Linked DNA regions of Geomonas sp. RF6. The protein of the gene in region 2 interacts with the protein of the main gene of each other region in a pairwise test. Links are inferred from orthologs where the notes say so. Each region holds a gene or a part of one and is shown on either strand. Other genes may lie near its edges. The genes, in order: ftsA and LPW11_RS03300.

Evidence for each region.
Region 1: the proteins of LPW11_RS03300 (region 2) and ftsA interact in binary tests that used the Escherichia coli proteins (3 or more experiments, as listed by UniProt). The link is inferred for Geomonas sp. RF6 from one-to-one orthologs.

What each region holds. Positions count from the first base shown.
Region 1 is NZ_CP087999.1:1,265,604-1,270,243, forward strand. Bases 1-2,998 are described here. They hold ftsA (cell division protein FtsA), read right to left. Parts: upstream 2,119-2,998; coding sequence 883-2,118; downstream 1-882. Other genes in these bases: ftsZ (cell division protein FtsZ), read right to left, coding at 1-694. In the rest of the region: LPW11_RS05395 (D-alanine--D-alanine ligase), read right to left, coding at 3,137-4,054; murB (UDP-N-acetylmuramate dehydrogenase), read right to left, coding at 4,188-4,640. UniProt on the Escherichia coli protein: Essential cell division protein that assists in the assembly of the Z ring. May serve as the principal membrane anchor for the Z ring.
Region 2 is NZ_CP087999.1:758,236-769,487, forward strand. The notes cover bases 4,793-7,653. They hold LPW11_RS03300 (rod shape-determining protein), read right to left. Parts: upstream 6,815-7,653; coding sequence 5,771-6,814; downstream 4,793-5,770. Other genes in these bases: LPW11_RS03295 (glycosyltransferase family 2 protein), read right to left, coding at 4,793-5,638; LPW11_RS03305 (peptidylprolyl isomerase), read left to right, coding at 7,046-7,653. Also shown: LPW11_RS03255 (hypothetical protein), read left to right, coding at 591-1,157; LPW11_RS03260 (DUF1653 domain-containing protein), read right to left, coding at 1,162-1,377; LPW11_RS03265 (SlyX family protein), read right to left, coding at 1,529-1,732; LPW11_RS03270 (hypothetical protein), read left to right, coding at 1,987-2,649; LPW11_RS03275 (hypothetical protein), read left to right, coding at 2,738-2,992; LPW11_RS03280 (hypothetical protein), read left to right, coding at 3,080-3,292; gmhB (D-glycero-beta-D-manno-heptose 1,7-bisphosphate 7-phosphatase), read right to left, coding at 3,303-3,869; gmhA (D-sedoheptulose 7-phosphate isomerase), read right to left, coding at 3,995-4,573; more of LPW11_RS03295, read right to left, coding at 4,616-4,792; more of LPW11_RS03305, read left to right, coding at 7,654-8,626; LPW11_RS03310 (phosphoribosylaminoimidazolesuccinocarboxamide synthase), read left to right, coding at 8,738-9,628; LPW11_RS03315 (DUF3047 domain-containing protein), read left to right, coding at 9,710-10,330; LPW11_RS03320 (YtxH domain-containing protein), read right to left, coding at 10,339-10,698; LPW11_RS03325 (tetratricopeptide repeat protein), read right to left, coding at 11,102-11,252. UniProt on the Escherichia coli protein: Forms membrane-associated dynamic filaments that are essential for cell shape determination. Acts by regulating cell wall synthesis and cell elongation, and thus cell shape.

The DNA.
Region 1 (4,640 bases), 500 kb from region 2 along the record:
TGCCAAGACCGATACCCATCATCGCCATGCCGCGCTCGCTCATGATCGACTTCACGTCGGCGAAGTCGACGTTGATCATGCCGGACTGAGTGATGAGGTCGGAAATCCCCTGCACCGCCTGGCGCAGCACGTCGTCGGAGGGCTTGAATGCGTCGAGGATCGACATCGACTTCCCGGCCAGGCCGAGGAGGCGGTCGTTCGGGATCACGATGAGGGAGTCAACGTGCTTCTTCAGTTCCTTGATGCCGTCTTCGCCTTTGGCAAGACGCTGGCGACCTTCGCGGGAGAAAGGCTTGGTGACGACGCCGACGGTGAGGGCGCCGATTTCGCGGGCGATTTCTGCGATGACGGGAGCAGCGCCGGTACCGGTGCCGCCGCCCATACCGGCAGCGACGAAGATCATGTCAGCGCCCTTCAGCGCCTCGACGAGCTTCTCGCGATCCTCGATTGCAGCATCGCGCCCAACGTTGGGGTTGGCGCCTGCCCCGAGACCCTTGGTAAGCTGGGTGCCGATCTGGATTTTGATGGACGCCTTCGACATGCGCAATGCCTGGGCGTCGGTGTTTGCTACGATGAAATCGACCCCGGTGATGCCAACCGTAATCATGGTGTTCACAGCGTTGCCGCCGGAACCGCCTACCCCAATTACCTTAATCTTCGCACTCTGGTCGATGCTCTCATCGAAGTGAAACATTCAATATCCCCCTTATCGCCGCCCCCGGCAGATCAAAAAATTATTGGACCTTTTTATACATTTTTTTGGAACGATAGGGAAGCGTAAAATGCAGCAAACAAGCACTTTTTTCGCGGAATAAAGAGAAGGGGACAGGCGCCTTTTGAGGGGGGCCTGTCCCCTTTCAGGGGAGGGTGTTTTTGGCGTTTTTAGAAGAATTCACCGAACCACTCGCGCATCCTTTTGCCGACCCTGCGGAAGACATGGTCGTCGCTTTGCGCGGTCGGGAACTCGTGCACGCCGACGTTCTTGCTGCCGTACACAACAAGGCCGACGCCGGTTGCGTAAACAGGCGAATTAACGACATCCACGAGCCCGCCGATCTTCTGGGGCACGCCGCGGCGCACCGGGAGGTTGAAGATCTGCTCGCCGAGTTCCGGCATCCCTTCGAGGATCGTGGAGCCGCCGGTGATGACGACGCCGGAGGCGATGAGGTCCTCGAGCCCCGATTTCACGATCTCGCGGTTCACCAGGGTGAAGATCTCCTCGACCCTCGGCTCGAGGATCTCGCACAGCAGCTGGCGGGAGAGGACGCGCGGCTTGCGCCCGCCGACGCTCGGCACCTCGATCGTCTCGTCCTTTCCGACGAGACTGGAGAGGCAGCAGCCGTACTTCTGCTTGATCCGCTCCGCCTCCGCCATCGGGGTGCGCAGGCCGACCGCGATGTCGTTGGTGAGGTGGTTGCCGCCAAGAGAGAGGACGGAGGTGTGCTTGATGGCGCCGTCGACGAAGATGGCGATGTCGGTGGTGCCGCCGCCGATGTCCACGAGGGCCACGCCGAGCTCCTTCTCGTCAGCGGAGAGAACCGCCTCGGAGGAGGCGAGTTGCTCGAGGACGATGTCCGCCACCTCGAGACCCGCGCGGTTGCACGACTTCACGATGTTCTGGGCGCTCGCCACCGCGCCGGTGACGATGTGCACCTTCGCCTCCAGGCGCACGCCGCTCATCCCCAGAGGCTCGCGGATGCCGTCCTGGTCGTCGATGATGAACTCCTGGGGCAGGATGTGGATGACTTCGCGGTCCATCGGGATCGCGATCGCCTTGGCCGCCTCGATGACGCGCTTCACGTCCTCGGTGGTGACCTCCCGGTTCTTGATGGCGATGACGCCCTGGGAGTTGAGCCCCTTGATGTGCCCCCCAGCGATACCGGCGTAGACAGACTTGATCTCGCACCCGGCCATGAGCTCGGCCTCCTCGATGGCCTTCTTGATGGAGGCGACGGTGCTCTCGATGTTGATCACCACCCCCTTGCGCAGCCCGCGGGACGGTGCGGTGCCGATCCCCACGATGTCGATCCCCTCTTCCGTGAGGTTGCCGACGATGGCGCAGATCTTGGTGGTGCCGATGTCGAGGCCTACGATCAAATTATCCCGTCTGGTGGTCATGCTCTCCCCCTTTTGCTTCCTTTATATTAGTAAACAGAAAATCATAGCTGCTGGAACCTAGGTAATCGGGTGGGCCGGAGTCGTCTTCTCAGCAACTTTGCTGGTCGGCTGTTCCGTGCTCCCCTGCTGCAACCTTTTCACCACGATCTTGTCCGTGTAGTCGAGATCGATGTAGTCGAGCGCCTGCATCTGCGGCTTCAGATCCTTGTACACTGAGGCGAAGCGGGCGAGCTTCTCCTCGAAGGCGCCGTTGCCCAAGCGGACGGGGACGCCGCTGCTCACCGTGAAGAGGGTGAAGCCGTATCCCTTGTCGTAATGGACCTCCGAGACGTCCTCGAGATTGAAAACCTTCCCCTCCCTCAGCCGGTCGATCAGGACCAGCGCGGTCTTCAGCGCCTCCTTGGTACCTGCGGGGTCTGCCTGCACGTCCTGCGCGTTCACACCGGTGATGAGCGGGTAGTCGAGGCGGTCCCCCTCGACGAGGGTCTTGAAAAGGACACCTTTCGCATCGAGGTAGCAAAGGGTACCGACATTGACGACCGCCTGGGGGGCACGTTCCGAGACCGCGATGGAGAGGGTGTGCGGGAAGTACCGCTTCACCTGCACCTGCTCGATCCAGGGATTCCTGGAGAGCTGCTGCACGATGTCCTTCAGGTGCAGCCCGAGCATGGAGTCACCCGGTTTGATCCCGGCAAGGGTGATGATCTCCTGACGGGAGAGCCGCTTCAGAGGGGAGACCTCCACAGTCTCCAGGCGCAGGAAGGTGGTGTTCTCCACCACTTTCTTCACCTGCCACCCGCCGACACCGAGGGCGCCGCACACGGCAAGCGCAGCTGTCCCCTTTGCAAGCCCCTTCAGGAGCGGTCGCCAGTTGATCGGCTTCCGCTTCTTCGGGACCTTCTTCGCCCGGTTCTGGGGAAGCTGGCGCTTGGTTTTCTTGTGCAGGTCGCGCATGGGAGTTCGGCCCTTCGTTGTCGGACACGTTGGACAGGTCGCCGTCAGACCTGTCGGGTAGCTGTCAGTTTTTCAGTGCTGCCGCGAGGAGAACCCGTTCCACGAGCTCTCCGAATTCGATCCCTGCTCCGCGAGCTATCTCAGGGAGGAGGCTCAGGTCCGTCATTCCGGGTAGGGTGTTCACCTCCAGGATGTAGCTCTCACGGTCTTTCGTGACAAGAAAGTCCACCCTGCTGTAGCAGTCGCACCCCAGCGCCGCGTGGGCGAGCTCACCGAGGCGCAGCACCTCCTGGTAGAGGTCCTCCGGGAGCGGTGCGGGGAAGATGTGCTCGGCAAAGCCGTCGGTGTATTTCGCCTCGTAGTCGTAGAACTCGTTCTTGGGAACGATCTCGATGGCGCCGAGCGCCCGTCCGTCGAGGATGCCGACCTGGATCTCGCGGCCGTCGATGAACTGCTCCACGAGCACCTCGGGGTCGTACTTGAAGGCCTCTTCCAGTGCGGGCTCCAGCCCCGCGCTCTCCTTCACTATGCTCACCCCGACGGAGGAGCCCTCGCGGGAAGGCTTCACCACCACCGGCAGGGGGAAGGGGAGCTCGAGCTTGTCGCCGCGGCGCAGGACTACGTACGGGGCGACGGTGAGGCCGGCGCCCTCGAAGACGCGCTTGGCGTAGACCTTGTGCATGGCGAGGGCGCTCGCCAGGATCCCGGAGCCGGTATAGGGAATCCCCATCAGCTCGAGGAGCCCCTGGACGGAGCCGTCCTCACCAAACCTGCCGTGCAGGCCGATGAAGGCGACCTCTACGCCGTGCGCGGAAAGCTGGCTTGCCAGGTCGCGCCCGGCATCGATGCCGACCGCGTCGTACCCCTTCTCCACGAGGGCCTTGAGGATCGCCGCGCCGCTTTTCAGGGAGACCTCCCGCTCGGCGGAAAGCCCGCCCATCAGCACTGCGATCTTCCTGGTTTTGAGCTCTGCTACTGTCATTTGCTGCTTCCTTTCTGTAGTCCGACTGGTCCGACTGGTCCGACTGGTCCGACTGGTCCGACTGGTCCGACTGGTCCGACGGTCCGACTGGTCCGACTGGTCCGACTGGTCCGACTGGTCCGACCGGTCCGACCTAAAGCACTCCTACTACGCGGACCTCTTCCTCAAGCTCGATGCCGCTCGAGCTCTTCACCCGATCCTTGATCAAATCACAGAGCTTCAGAAAGTCTGTCGCTGTCGCGGAGCCGGTGTTCACCAGGAAGTTGCAGTGCACCTCGGATACCTGCGCCCCCCCGACCTTCACCCCGCGCAGCCCGGCCTGATCTATGAGGCGCCACGCCTCCTGCCCGGGGGGATTCTTGAAAAAACACCCGGCGTTGGGGTACCCCACTCGCTGCACGGTCTTACGGTGCGAGAGGTTTTGCTCCATGACGCGCTCGATCTCCGCGCAGTCACCCTGGTCGAGGGAAAGGATCGCGCTCACCACGATCTCCCCCGGCTCCAGCTTCAGGAAGCGGTACCCGAACTCGAGCTCGCTCTTCCCTCTTTCCCGCACCCCTGCCGCGGTGAGCGTCATCAATGTGTC
Region 2 (11,252 bases):
GCAACTGAGTCTGAAAGAACGTACTTTGTGCCAGCCGGCGCCAAAGTTCTGAAAAGGAACGGCGAAAGTGTTCCATAGTGGAGCAGATGTTATGTTTTGGAACGGTATATCAATCGTTTCCACACATCCAGCGGCCTTACACCACAGGAAAGGTAAAAAAGTATTTCACCTGCTATTTTGAACCGTCTCACTGTATCATCCAATCAGCAGCGTGCAAGAGCACTCTGAGTAAAAATTAAGCTTGTCAGATTAGATTTATTTCACATATCGCACTGGCAAAAGTTCTGCTTCAACTGTCATTGGCATAAGCGACTGAGAGAAAAAAGAGGAGGTACGTAGCCATTTTCTGCGGCAGTGCTATAATTGCCCTCACATAAGTACAGAGATCCATCATTCAGAGACATTCGAGGGCTTCGCTTGAGAGTGTGGCGGAGCAAGTCGGAGGAGGATTGGGACGGAGAGATGACCGGGGAAGGAGGTGCGTAAGTCAGCGGGACCGATACGGATTCCGCTTCCTATAGGCTCGTAGCTGTGAACGGTCCGGCGGTCGCCGAGGCTTCGGCGGGGGATGAACTTACGCGAGGTACATCATGATACTGGTCTGCGCCTGGTGCGGGAACAAGCTGAAAGCGTCGCGGGCTGGTTGCAAGGGGGGAACATCGTACGGCATCTGCCTCCCGTGCGCCAGCAGGGTACTGAAGGATTCCCCATGGTTACTGAAGGAGTATGTCGACCAGATAGATTCACCGGTGGCACTGGTGAGCGGCGAAGGGGTCGTCATGACGGCGAATCGACTCGCGTGCGCACTGCTGCAAAAGGAACTCGCACAGATTGAAGGGGTGGAATGCGGAAAGGTTTTTGGGTGCGAGAAGCAGGAAGAGGATAACGGCTGCGGCGAGGGGCCGCAATGCGCCGGCTGCGAGATAAAACGCTGCGTCAGCCACACGCACCGTACCGGCAAAGGGGTCACCGGCATTCCGACCCATCTCGGACAGCACCCTTCCGAGCAGGACGCCCCCTGGTGGCTGATCTCCACCTCCAAGTTCCTGGATTGTGTGGTGTTGAAGATCTGCGGTATCGCGGATATGAAGGAGGGACCGAAGAAGATGCCGAGGAGACGAGAGAAAGGGGTCCGGCTCGCCTGCGGCACACCTTGATCATTCAGTCCGCCGTGCAGAGTGAAAAGCGGGGGATTTCCTTCCCCTCGAAAAGAACCGTCTCGCAAAACATCGCCTCCGGCCGGATCCAGAGCGCGCCCTCACCGTACAGAGGGCGGTACACCACGAACGGCTCCTCCGTCTCGCTGTGCCGCGCCGTCCCTATCACCTCGTAGTAATTCCCCTTGTAGTGGCGATACCGCCCCGGCGCAACTGCCATGTCCGCTCCTCATCTCCAAGTTCACTACCTGCCGAACCTGCCCCCCGTCGCTGGAGGGTGGAACCATCGATCCCCTCTTCACGCGGCTGCAGCCTCCTCCTGTTCAGCATGCCCTGCAGCTGCCGCTTGGAGGCCCTCAGCCGCGGCGAGGTCAATAATGCGGAGGCGGCTCCTCTTCGGCCGGTGTCCTGTTCTGCGAGAACACAAGCCCCTTGAGCTGCTCCTTGATGAACCTGAGCTCGGCGCTCAGGCGATCTATACGCCCCTGCTGCTGTGCCACGACTTCATGCAACTGCTCTATGGTGCGCTCATGGTGCATTATGAGGATTTCCATATCTGTCAGACGCTGTTCCATCTCTCCTCCTGTGCGCTACTAGTTCGGTGCCGGCGGCACGCGAAGCGCGTGAGATAATATCGCGAACCATTCCCAAACCAAAGGAAAAAGACTTCAAAACGGCCGCCCGTTCTGATAACTTCCTTCTCCTTTACGCGTCGCGCTCCATGCCTCGTACTCCCCCATTCTACCCTTTTCGGGAAGAAGAGGAAAAGTAAGTGCACGGAGCGTCGCGACGCCGGAGAAGCCAGACTGCACAAGGAAAAAGGTGACCTATGACGGACACGCCGAAATCGACAGGTGAGCGGCATATAGACCATATCATGGCGCAGCTCCAGCCCGGGAGCGACCGCTACGACGTGCTGGACAAGGCGAAGCGCTTCAAGTCTTCGTGGGTGGAACTGGGGGAGAAGCTCCTCGAGGTAAGCGCAGGCGGCCGCTTCCGCGAGTGGGGGTACTCGAGCTTCGAGGAATACTGCGTCCAGGAGATACGCATCAAGAGGGGAACCGCCGAGAAGCTCACCATGGCGTATCGTTTCATGGAGAAGGAGGAGCCGCACGCCCTTCGCACGGAGCAGCCGCTGAAGCCTCTCCCGGATTACCGCTCCGTCGATCTCCTGCGCCAGGCAAAGGAGGAAAAGGGGTTCTCCGATGAGGAGTACGGGGAGCTCAGAAAGAGCGTCCTCGAGGAGGAGCGCAGCCACCCTACCGTGCTGAAGAAGTTCAAGGAAGTGTCGGCGCTGCGCGACGAGCCGGATCCGCGAGCCCCGGTAAAGGCGGGACTATCGGCAGCGAAGCGTCTGGAGGCTGCTCTGCGCGCACTCCCGGCGGCCCCTGCCGGCTTCCTGGATCAGTTGGGGGAACTGATCGGGACACTTGAGGATGAACTGGAGGCGCTGCAGCAGGAGGGTGAGGCGGGGACCGTGCGGGAGATATAGGCTCACCCCATTCCTTTCATCATTCAGCAACTTGCATTGCCTGAGCGGACCGGTAGAATTAGCGAGTGCCAAATCTTTGGAGGCAGGCATGGCGCAAAAAAAATCGCACACCGTCCGCAGCGCCGACGACGACCTCATGAGTGTCGCGCCGCCAAAAGCCCCGACCGAAGGCCGGTGCGTTCCTCTTGCGACCGGCGCCATGGCGCTTCCGGTCTGCAGGGGAGAGCAGCACAAGGCGGAAGGGTACGAGTACCGCTTCGGGGAAGACGACGCTCCTGAGACGCCCGGGAAGGCAGAGGATACGGAAAAGAGGGAAGAGGAAGAGACTTCGGGTGATGAATAGTTGAAATGGCATGAGGAGTGGTGCATTGGCACGTCCCGCCCAGAGATGGCAGCTGACTCTTTCACAATCACCGATCGGGAGAGAGACATGCATGAGGCCATACCCCCCAATGAGGAAGAGCCCGACGTAAGAAAGTGCAGGACCGGGAAGATAGAGGCGAGCTGGCTCAAGAAAGAGCCGCTGGTGTCCCACTGCCTGAACGGCGAGGAGGAGTGCAAGTACGGGATGTCCTTCGCCTACGGCTGCCTCTGCAAGCACCCCCGCCATCTCGACTTTACCGAAGAGGACGAGGAAGAGTAAGGTCTCGCTACTACACCCCTTCCGCCGCGAGTATCGCGTCGGCGGCGGCCAGAAGGTCCTGATAGACCGGGACCCCCTCAGGAAGCTTCGCCACCTCCTTCTCCCCATAGCCGGTCAGGACGAGCATCGGAGCGCAGCCGGCCTTCAGCCCCGCCTCGACGTCTGCTACCTTGTCGCCGACCATGTAGGAGCGGGGAAGGTCGATGTCCAGGTCGCGGGAGGCCTGCAGAAGCATCCCGGGCAGGGGCTTCCTGCAGTCGCACTCCGTGCGGTATGCACCGGTGCCGTGCTCCGGGTGGTGCGGGCAGAAGTAGCACGCCGAGATCTTCGCGCCGTAGCTCTCCAGTTCATGCACCATGTGCTGGTGCAGGCGCTCCAGATCCCCCTCCGTGTAGAAGCCGCGTCCGATCCCCGACTGATTCGTCACCACCACGAGGAGAAACCCCGCCTCCTGCAGCCGTTTCAGCGCGAGAGGGACACCCGGCACCAGCTGGAAGTCCTCCACCCGGCTCAGATACTCCCGCTCGATGTTAATGGTGCCGTCCCTGTCCAGGAACACCGCCCTGTGCTTCCCCATGATCTCCCCTGCTCTATTTCTTGCGGCGGCAGCACTGCAAAAACACCAAGATTCAAGACCTGACCCCGGGGTCAGGTCTTGAATTTTAGCTTTTTCAGCTGCAAGGTGCCTTATGTGGCGATACGTCAGGCCGGCGGGGCGAAGAGGGTGCGCTCCACCAGATCGCAGATGATATGAATGAGGGTGATGTGGGTTTCCTGGATGCGTGGGGTGTTGTTGCTCGGTACCACGACCGGAAGTTCGGCGACCCCTTTCAGCGACCCGCCGTCGCGCCCGAGAAAGGCGACGGTGCGGCAGCCGCGCTCCTTCGCCTCCTCGAAAGCGAGGCCGACGTTGACGGAGTTGCCGCTGGTGGAGATCCCGAAGACGACGTCCCCCTCCTCGGCAAGAGCCTCCACCTGGCGGGAGAAGATGCGGTCAAAGCCGTAATCGTTGCCGATGGCGGTGAGGATGGAGGTGTCGGTGGTAAGGGCAATGGCCGGCAGGCCGCGGCGCTCCAGCTTGAAGCGGCCGACGATCTCGGCGGCGAAGTGCTGGGCGTCGGCGGCGGACCCACCGTTTCCCATCACCAGGAGCTTCTTCCCCCTGCGGAACGCCTCCACCAGCAGATCGACTACGGCGGCGACTGCGGGAGCAAGCTCCTGCTCCACCCGCTCCACGAGCTTTCTCTGCTCCGTTAGCTGCGCTACGATCTCCTCTGTCATTCCCGCCTCCACCTCTTGTAGTGCTCCATTGCAAAAATCTAGTTATGTCTCCGGGTAACCGGCCCGTATCCGCTCCGCCAGCTCCGTGAAGGGGAGATACGGATCCCCCCACGGGAAGGGTATCCCGTCGACGGCGGCCACCGACACGATCCCGGGGCAGGCTGCCACGATCTCCCGGTACACCCGCCCCTGCCGCGCGATCGTGCAGAAGCGGGGGAGCGGCACCAGCCGGATGTTCTCGTGCAGGAAGAGCCCTCCCCCTTTCGCACCGTGGTACAGCGCCTTCGGCAGGAGGACCCAGTAGCGGTCCCCGTGCCGTGCCCCCTTCAGGAGCACCTCCAGCTTGTGCCGCAGGAGTGTCGCGTCGGTCCCGTCCGGGAGGTGGACACAGTAGCTCCGGCCGGTCCCCCACCGTTCGGTAAAGAGGGAGATGGAGCGCTGCAGCGCCTCGTCGCGCCTTTTCTGCGAGCCGAGCCGCACCTCCTCCTCGCACAGCACCTGCGGCGAGGGGACGGCATAGGTGAAAAAGCCCGCAGCGCAGGCGCGCCGGGTGTAATCCTTCAGACACCAGGAGCCGTCATCCATCCCTTCGTCGAACCCTTGGCAGGCAAGATACGCCTCCCGGGTGATCACCATGGCGCAGAAGGAGCCGGATTCCATCTCCAGCGGCTCCCGGGGGAGCTCGGCGCGCTGATTCGACAGGCTCGGCACCAGTATCCCTGCATCCGGGTGCGCCTCCGCAAAGGCGAGAAGCGGCTCGAACCACCCCGGAGGGACGAGCGACCCGCTGCGAACGAGCGCGAGGTACGGTGCCTCGCAGTGGGCGAGCCCGCGGTTTGCGCTCCGCACGAAGCCGATGTTGTGGTCGTCGTGCAGAAGAAGCGCGTTCTCCTCGAGGGAATCGGCGAGCTCCTGCAGGATCCGCTCCGTCTCCCGGTCGCTCCCGGAGTCCACCATGACGATGCGGGCACCGGGGGTGTAGCTGATCAGGTTGACCAGGCAGTTGCGTGTCTCATTGGGCCGATTCCAGATCGGCACCACGATGTCAATCGTCGCAGATGTCACGCGGGATCTCGTAATGAGCGGGCGCCGCCGGTTTCCGGATGGTTGCGGCATGGAGCCGGAGGTGCCGCTGCCGGAGGGGGGCAAGGGGCGGGACGCGGAAGGGGGGAGTGGCGCCCCCCTCCGCATCCGGGACTAGGAGCTGATCGCCACGTTGCGCAAGAGCGCGAGTTCGTCGAGCACCTTTCCGGAGCCGAGAACGACGCAGGAAAGGGGGTCCTCGGCGGTGACGACCGGAAGCCCGGTCTCCTCGCGCAGGAGGATGTCGAGGTTGCGCAGGAGTGCGCCGCCGCCGGCAAGGACGATCCCCTTGTCGACGAGGTCAGCCGCGAGCTCGGGGGGGGTGCGCTCCAGGCAGTTGCGCACGGCGTCCACGATGGCGGTGACCGGCTCGGAGAGGGCGTCGCGGATCTCGGTGGAGTCGATCTCGGTCGTCTTCGGGATGCCGGAGACGAGGTCGCGCCCCTTCACCTCCATGGTGAGGACGTCGGGGGAGGGGTACGCCTCGCCGATCTCGATCTTGATGAGCTCCGCCATGCGGTCGCCGATCAGGAGGTTGTACTTTCTCTTTATGTACTGGACGATCGCCTCGTCCATCTTGTCGCCGCCGACGCGCACGCTCTTTGTGTACACGATCCCGGCAAGCGAAATGCAGGCGACCTCCGTCGTGCCGCCGCCGATATCGACGATCATGTTGCCGCTCGCCTCGGTGATGGGGAGGCCGGCGCCGATCGCCGCGGCCATCGGCTCCTCGATCAGGTAGACCTCGCGGGCGCCGGCGCTCTCCGCCGACTCCTTCACCGCCCTCTTCTCCACCTGGGTGATCCCGGAGGGGACGCAGATGACGATGCGGGGGCGCACCAGCGTCTTTCTGTTGTGTACCTTGTGGATGAAATAGCGCAGCATCTCTTCGGTGATGTCGAAGTCGGCGATGACGCCATCCTTCATGGGGCGGATAGCGGTGATGCTGCCGGGGGTGCGCCCGAGCATCTTCTTCGCCTCCATCCCCACGGCGAGAACCTTCTGCTGGCCGTTTTGCGTCTTTTGCACGGCGACAACGGAAGGCTCGCGCACCACGATCCCCTTCCCCTTCAGGTACACCAGCGTATTGGCTGTGCCGAGGTCAATGGCGAGATCGTTGGAAAACATGCCGAAAATGGCGTCAAAAATCTTTATCATTCGTAGCTCCTTCTGGTGGGCTCGCGCTACCTGGAGAATCTGTTCCTTCAAAACATGTCACGATAGCAAAAAGGGTTATCCCTTGCAAGCGAGAAAACCCCGCAACCCCCCGTCGGAGACGGTTTCCCGCTCATTCTATTGTTGCTTTTGCAATTCACTTATATTAGTATCGCCCACTATTCTTTTTGAAGGATTGCATTAAATCTGACCGGTTAAAGGAGTCGAAACTGCATGCTCGGGATAATGAGGAAGTACAAACAGTCCATACTGATAAAAGTCGTCTTCGGGGTGATCGTCCTCTCCTTCATCGGCACCATCTTTCTCGTCTGGGGCAGGGGTGACAAGGGGACCGGACCGTCCGATTACGCAGCAAAGGTAAACGGCACGAAGATCAGCCTCGAGAGCTTCCAGCGGAGCTACTACCGCACCAGGGGGATCTACGAGCAGCTATACGGCCGCTCCCTGACCCCCGAGATGGAAAAGCAGATGGGGATCAAAAAGCTCACCATCGACTCCCTCATTGATAACGAGCTGGTCCGCGAGGCCGCGGACGACATGGGGATCAAGGTCAACAAGAAGGAGATCCAGGCGGCCATCGAGGGGATCCCGGCCTTCCAGAAGGACGGCGCCTTCAACTTCGAGCTGTACAAGCAGACGCTGAAAGCAAACCGCCTCACTCCGCGCGCCTTCGAGGATGCGACGGAGGAGGAGATCCTCGTCAACAAGACCCGCGACAAGATAAAGGAGTCCGCGAAGCTCACCGACCAGGAGCTCCTGCAGGCGTACAAGAAGCAGAACGACAAGGTGGACCTGCAGTACGTCTCCTTCTCCCCCGCCGACGTCAGGGGCGAGGTGAAGCTTTCCGACCAGGAGCTGAACAGCTACCTCCAGTCGCACGAGGCGGAGTTCAAGACCCCGGAAGAGGTCTCCATCTCCTATACCGTCGTCTCCCCGGCGAAAGTGGCCTCTGGCGCCGCTGTCACCGAGGAGGAGGCGCAGACCTTCTACCAGAAGAACATCGACCGCTACCAGGGCAAGGGTGGCATCCTCCCCTACGCCGAGGTGAAGGAGCAGGTAAAGGCAGACGCCCAGAAGCAGAAGGCGGCGAAAGAGGCGTACGAGAAGGCAGCTGACACGGTGAACAAGTTCAAGGGGAACGCCGACATTGCCGCTGCCGCGGCAGCGCTCGGCTCCACCGTGGAGAAGACCGCGCTTTTCACCGCGCAGGCGCCCCCCCCGGCTCTCGCCGGCGAGGCCGACGTCGTGAAGCGCGCCTTCATGCTGAAGCAGGGGGATCTCGGCGGTCCGGTGGAGACGCCGAAGGGGATCTACCTCGTAAAGGTGCTGGAGAAGCGCCCCCCCGCGGTCCCGCCCCTGGCACAGATCCGGGACGCTGTAGCGAAGAAGGCGACCGACGCGAAAGCCGCGGAGCTCGCCCAGAAGAAAGCGCAGGAGGCTGCCGCCGCCTTTGCCAAGGGTAACGTAGCAGGCGCCAAGGAAACCGGAAACTTCGGCTACGCCGCGACCGGCGCCATACCGCAGATCGGCACCTCCCCCGCACTGATGGAAGAGGCCTTCAGCCTGACCGCCGCCGCCCCGGCAGCGAAGGAGCCGTACAAGATCGGCGATCGCTGGTTTGCGGTGAAGCTCAAGGGGAGGGTCGAGGCCCCCACCACCGACTTCCCGGTGAAGAAGGAGGCCCTCAAGAAGGAACTCCTCCCGAAGAAGCAGCAGGAGGCAGTGGAGAAGTGGCTGAAGGAGCTGAGGGCGAAGGCGAAGATCCAGATCAACCCGGCGATCGTCGCAGAGTAGCTCCGGCTCGCGCGAGACAGGCAGACGTTGTAAACTTTCAAAGGTGAAGGGGTACCATTCCCTTCACCTTTCATTTTCCAGGCACCTTTTTCAACTGAAGGAGAAAAGACCATGACCATGCCGGTGCTCACCACCGACTTTCCGGGGCTCAAGCTTGCAGCGCGGGGGAAAGTGCGCGACATCTACGATCTGGGGGAGGCGCTTCTCATCGTCACCACCGACAGGATCTCCGCCTTTGACGTCATCATGAACGAGGGGATCCCGCACAAGGGGTACGTGCTGACCCAGATCTCCGCCTGGTGGTTCCGCCAGATGGAAGGGATCATCAAAAACCACATCATCTCCACCGACGTCGCCGACTTCCCCGCCGAGTGCCAGCCGTACGCAGAGACGCTCGCCGGCCGCTCCATGCTGGTGAAGAAGGCAAAGCCGCTGGCGGCGGAGTGCATCGTGCGCGGCTACCTCTCCGGCTCCGGGTGGAAGGACTACCAGAAGACCGGCTCGATCTGCGGCATCCCGCTGCCTGCGGGGCTGAAGGAGTCGGACCGCCTCCCGGAACCGCTCTTTACCCCCTCCACGAAGGCGGAGCTCGGCTCCCACGACGAGAACATCTCCTTTGAGCAGATGAGCGAGCTGTGCGGGGCGGAAATCTCCCAGAAGGTGAAGGACGTGACTCTGGCGATCTACAGCAGGGCGCGTGAGATCGCGGACGGCAAGGGTATCATCATCGCCGACACGAAGTTCGAGTACGGCATCTTCGAGGGGGAGCTCATCATCATCGACGAGTGCCTCACCCCCGACTCCAGCCGCTTCTGGCCGAAGGAGAGCTACCAGCCGGGCGGGCCGCAGCCGTCGTTTGACAAGCAGTTCCTGCGCGACTACCTGGAGACGCTGGACTGGAACAAGACCGCGCCGGCCCCCCCCCTCCCGGAGGAGATCGTGCGCAAGACCTCCGAGAAGTACCTGGAGGCGCTGGAAAAACTGACCGGCCGCACCCTGTAAACGACGACGCCCCGGCGCGCCCGCGCCGGGGCCCCCTCCCGAAAGAACGCCACACCGATCCCGCTTCCAGCAGAGGTCCCCATGACTCACACCCTCGCAGCCGCACTCCTTTCCGCCGCGCTTCTCGCCCCCCCGCAGGAGATCCCGGTCGCCCGCTTCAGCGCCGGCGACCTTACCGGCTGGACCGAGAAGGTGCACAAGGGGCACACCACCTACCTCCTGGAGAATGCGGCCCTCGTCGCGCACGCAGCAAAAGCAGGCTCCGGCCTCGTGAAGAAGCTCGCCGCCGACCCGAAGAAGTACCCGCGCCTTACCTGGAGCTGGAAGATCGAGCAGACGCTGAAGGGTGAGGACATCCGCCTGAAGAAAGGTGACGACTTCGCCGCCCGGGTGTACGTCATCTTCCCGCGCACCTTCTTCTGGAGGATGCGCGCCATCAACTATGTGTGGGCGGGGAAGATGCCGAAGGGTTCGGAGGCGAAAAGTCCCTACACCGCGAACTCGGTGATCGTGGCGGTGGAAAGCGGCGACGAGAAGGCGGGAACCTGGGTAAGCGAGGAGAGGAACGTCTACGAGGACTACAAGAGGATCTTTGGTGAAGAGCCCCCCCAGATCGGGGGGGTGGCCATCATGACCGATACGGACGACACCCAGTGCGACGCGACCGCCTGGTACGGCGACATCGCACTGCACGCACCCTGACGGGGGGGCTAGAGCATCTTCGACAGCCGCGCCCTCTCCTTCTGGAGGCGTGCCTCCCCTTCTTCCATCGCCTTCAGGAGCTCCTTCTTCGCCTTGTACCCCATGTCCCGCCCTTTCTCCAGAATCTCGGAGGCGCGTTCCCCCACCATCTCCACCACCTCGCTCAGGTTCTGGGAGAAGTCGTCGACGGCCTGCTCCGTGCGGCGCCGCGCCTTCTTTGCACCGCGGGTGATACCCCTGCGGGTCTTCTCACCGCTTTGCGGCGCGTACAGAAGAGCCACACTCGCCCCGAGTATCCCGCCGGCCAGGAGCATGAGCGCTCCCACCATGACCTTGTTGTCTTTGTTCTCTTTTTCCTGTTCCGACATGGTTGCACCCCCCATTAAAGGTTTTTTTACCTGAGCAAGCATACCGCAAAGGCGCCGGATGAAAAGGTAATCGGGAGAAATGAAGAATGACGCGGCAGGAACGACTCCGTCCCACCATCTCAGCACAAATGCCTGGTTGCGGGGGACGAGACAGATGAAAGCTGAGCCGTCGGCAGCGCGTCCCTCCCCTTTCAAGGGGGAGGACAGGAGGGGGATGGGGTCGACGCTCACCATCCCTCAACCCCATCCCCACCCTGTCCCTCCCCTTGAAAGGGAGGGGACGCCTGACTCACGAATGAACACGTCCATTTGTCACGGTGCCTCTTCATCTCAACGCAAAAGCGCCCCGACGGGACATGCCGCCGGGGCGCTTCTATACCTGTGATAAAGAGATGGAGCGGCTCTAGCCGCGCATCTCCTCCTTCAACCCTTCCACCACCGCCTTCACCTCCGAGATCATCTCGGCGGCCTGCGGGGAGCGCTCCTTTTTCAGGTACATCTCGAAGTAGGCGATCGCCTCTCCGATCCGCTCCTCGTCGATGCAGATGTTGCCG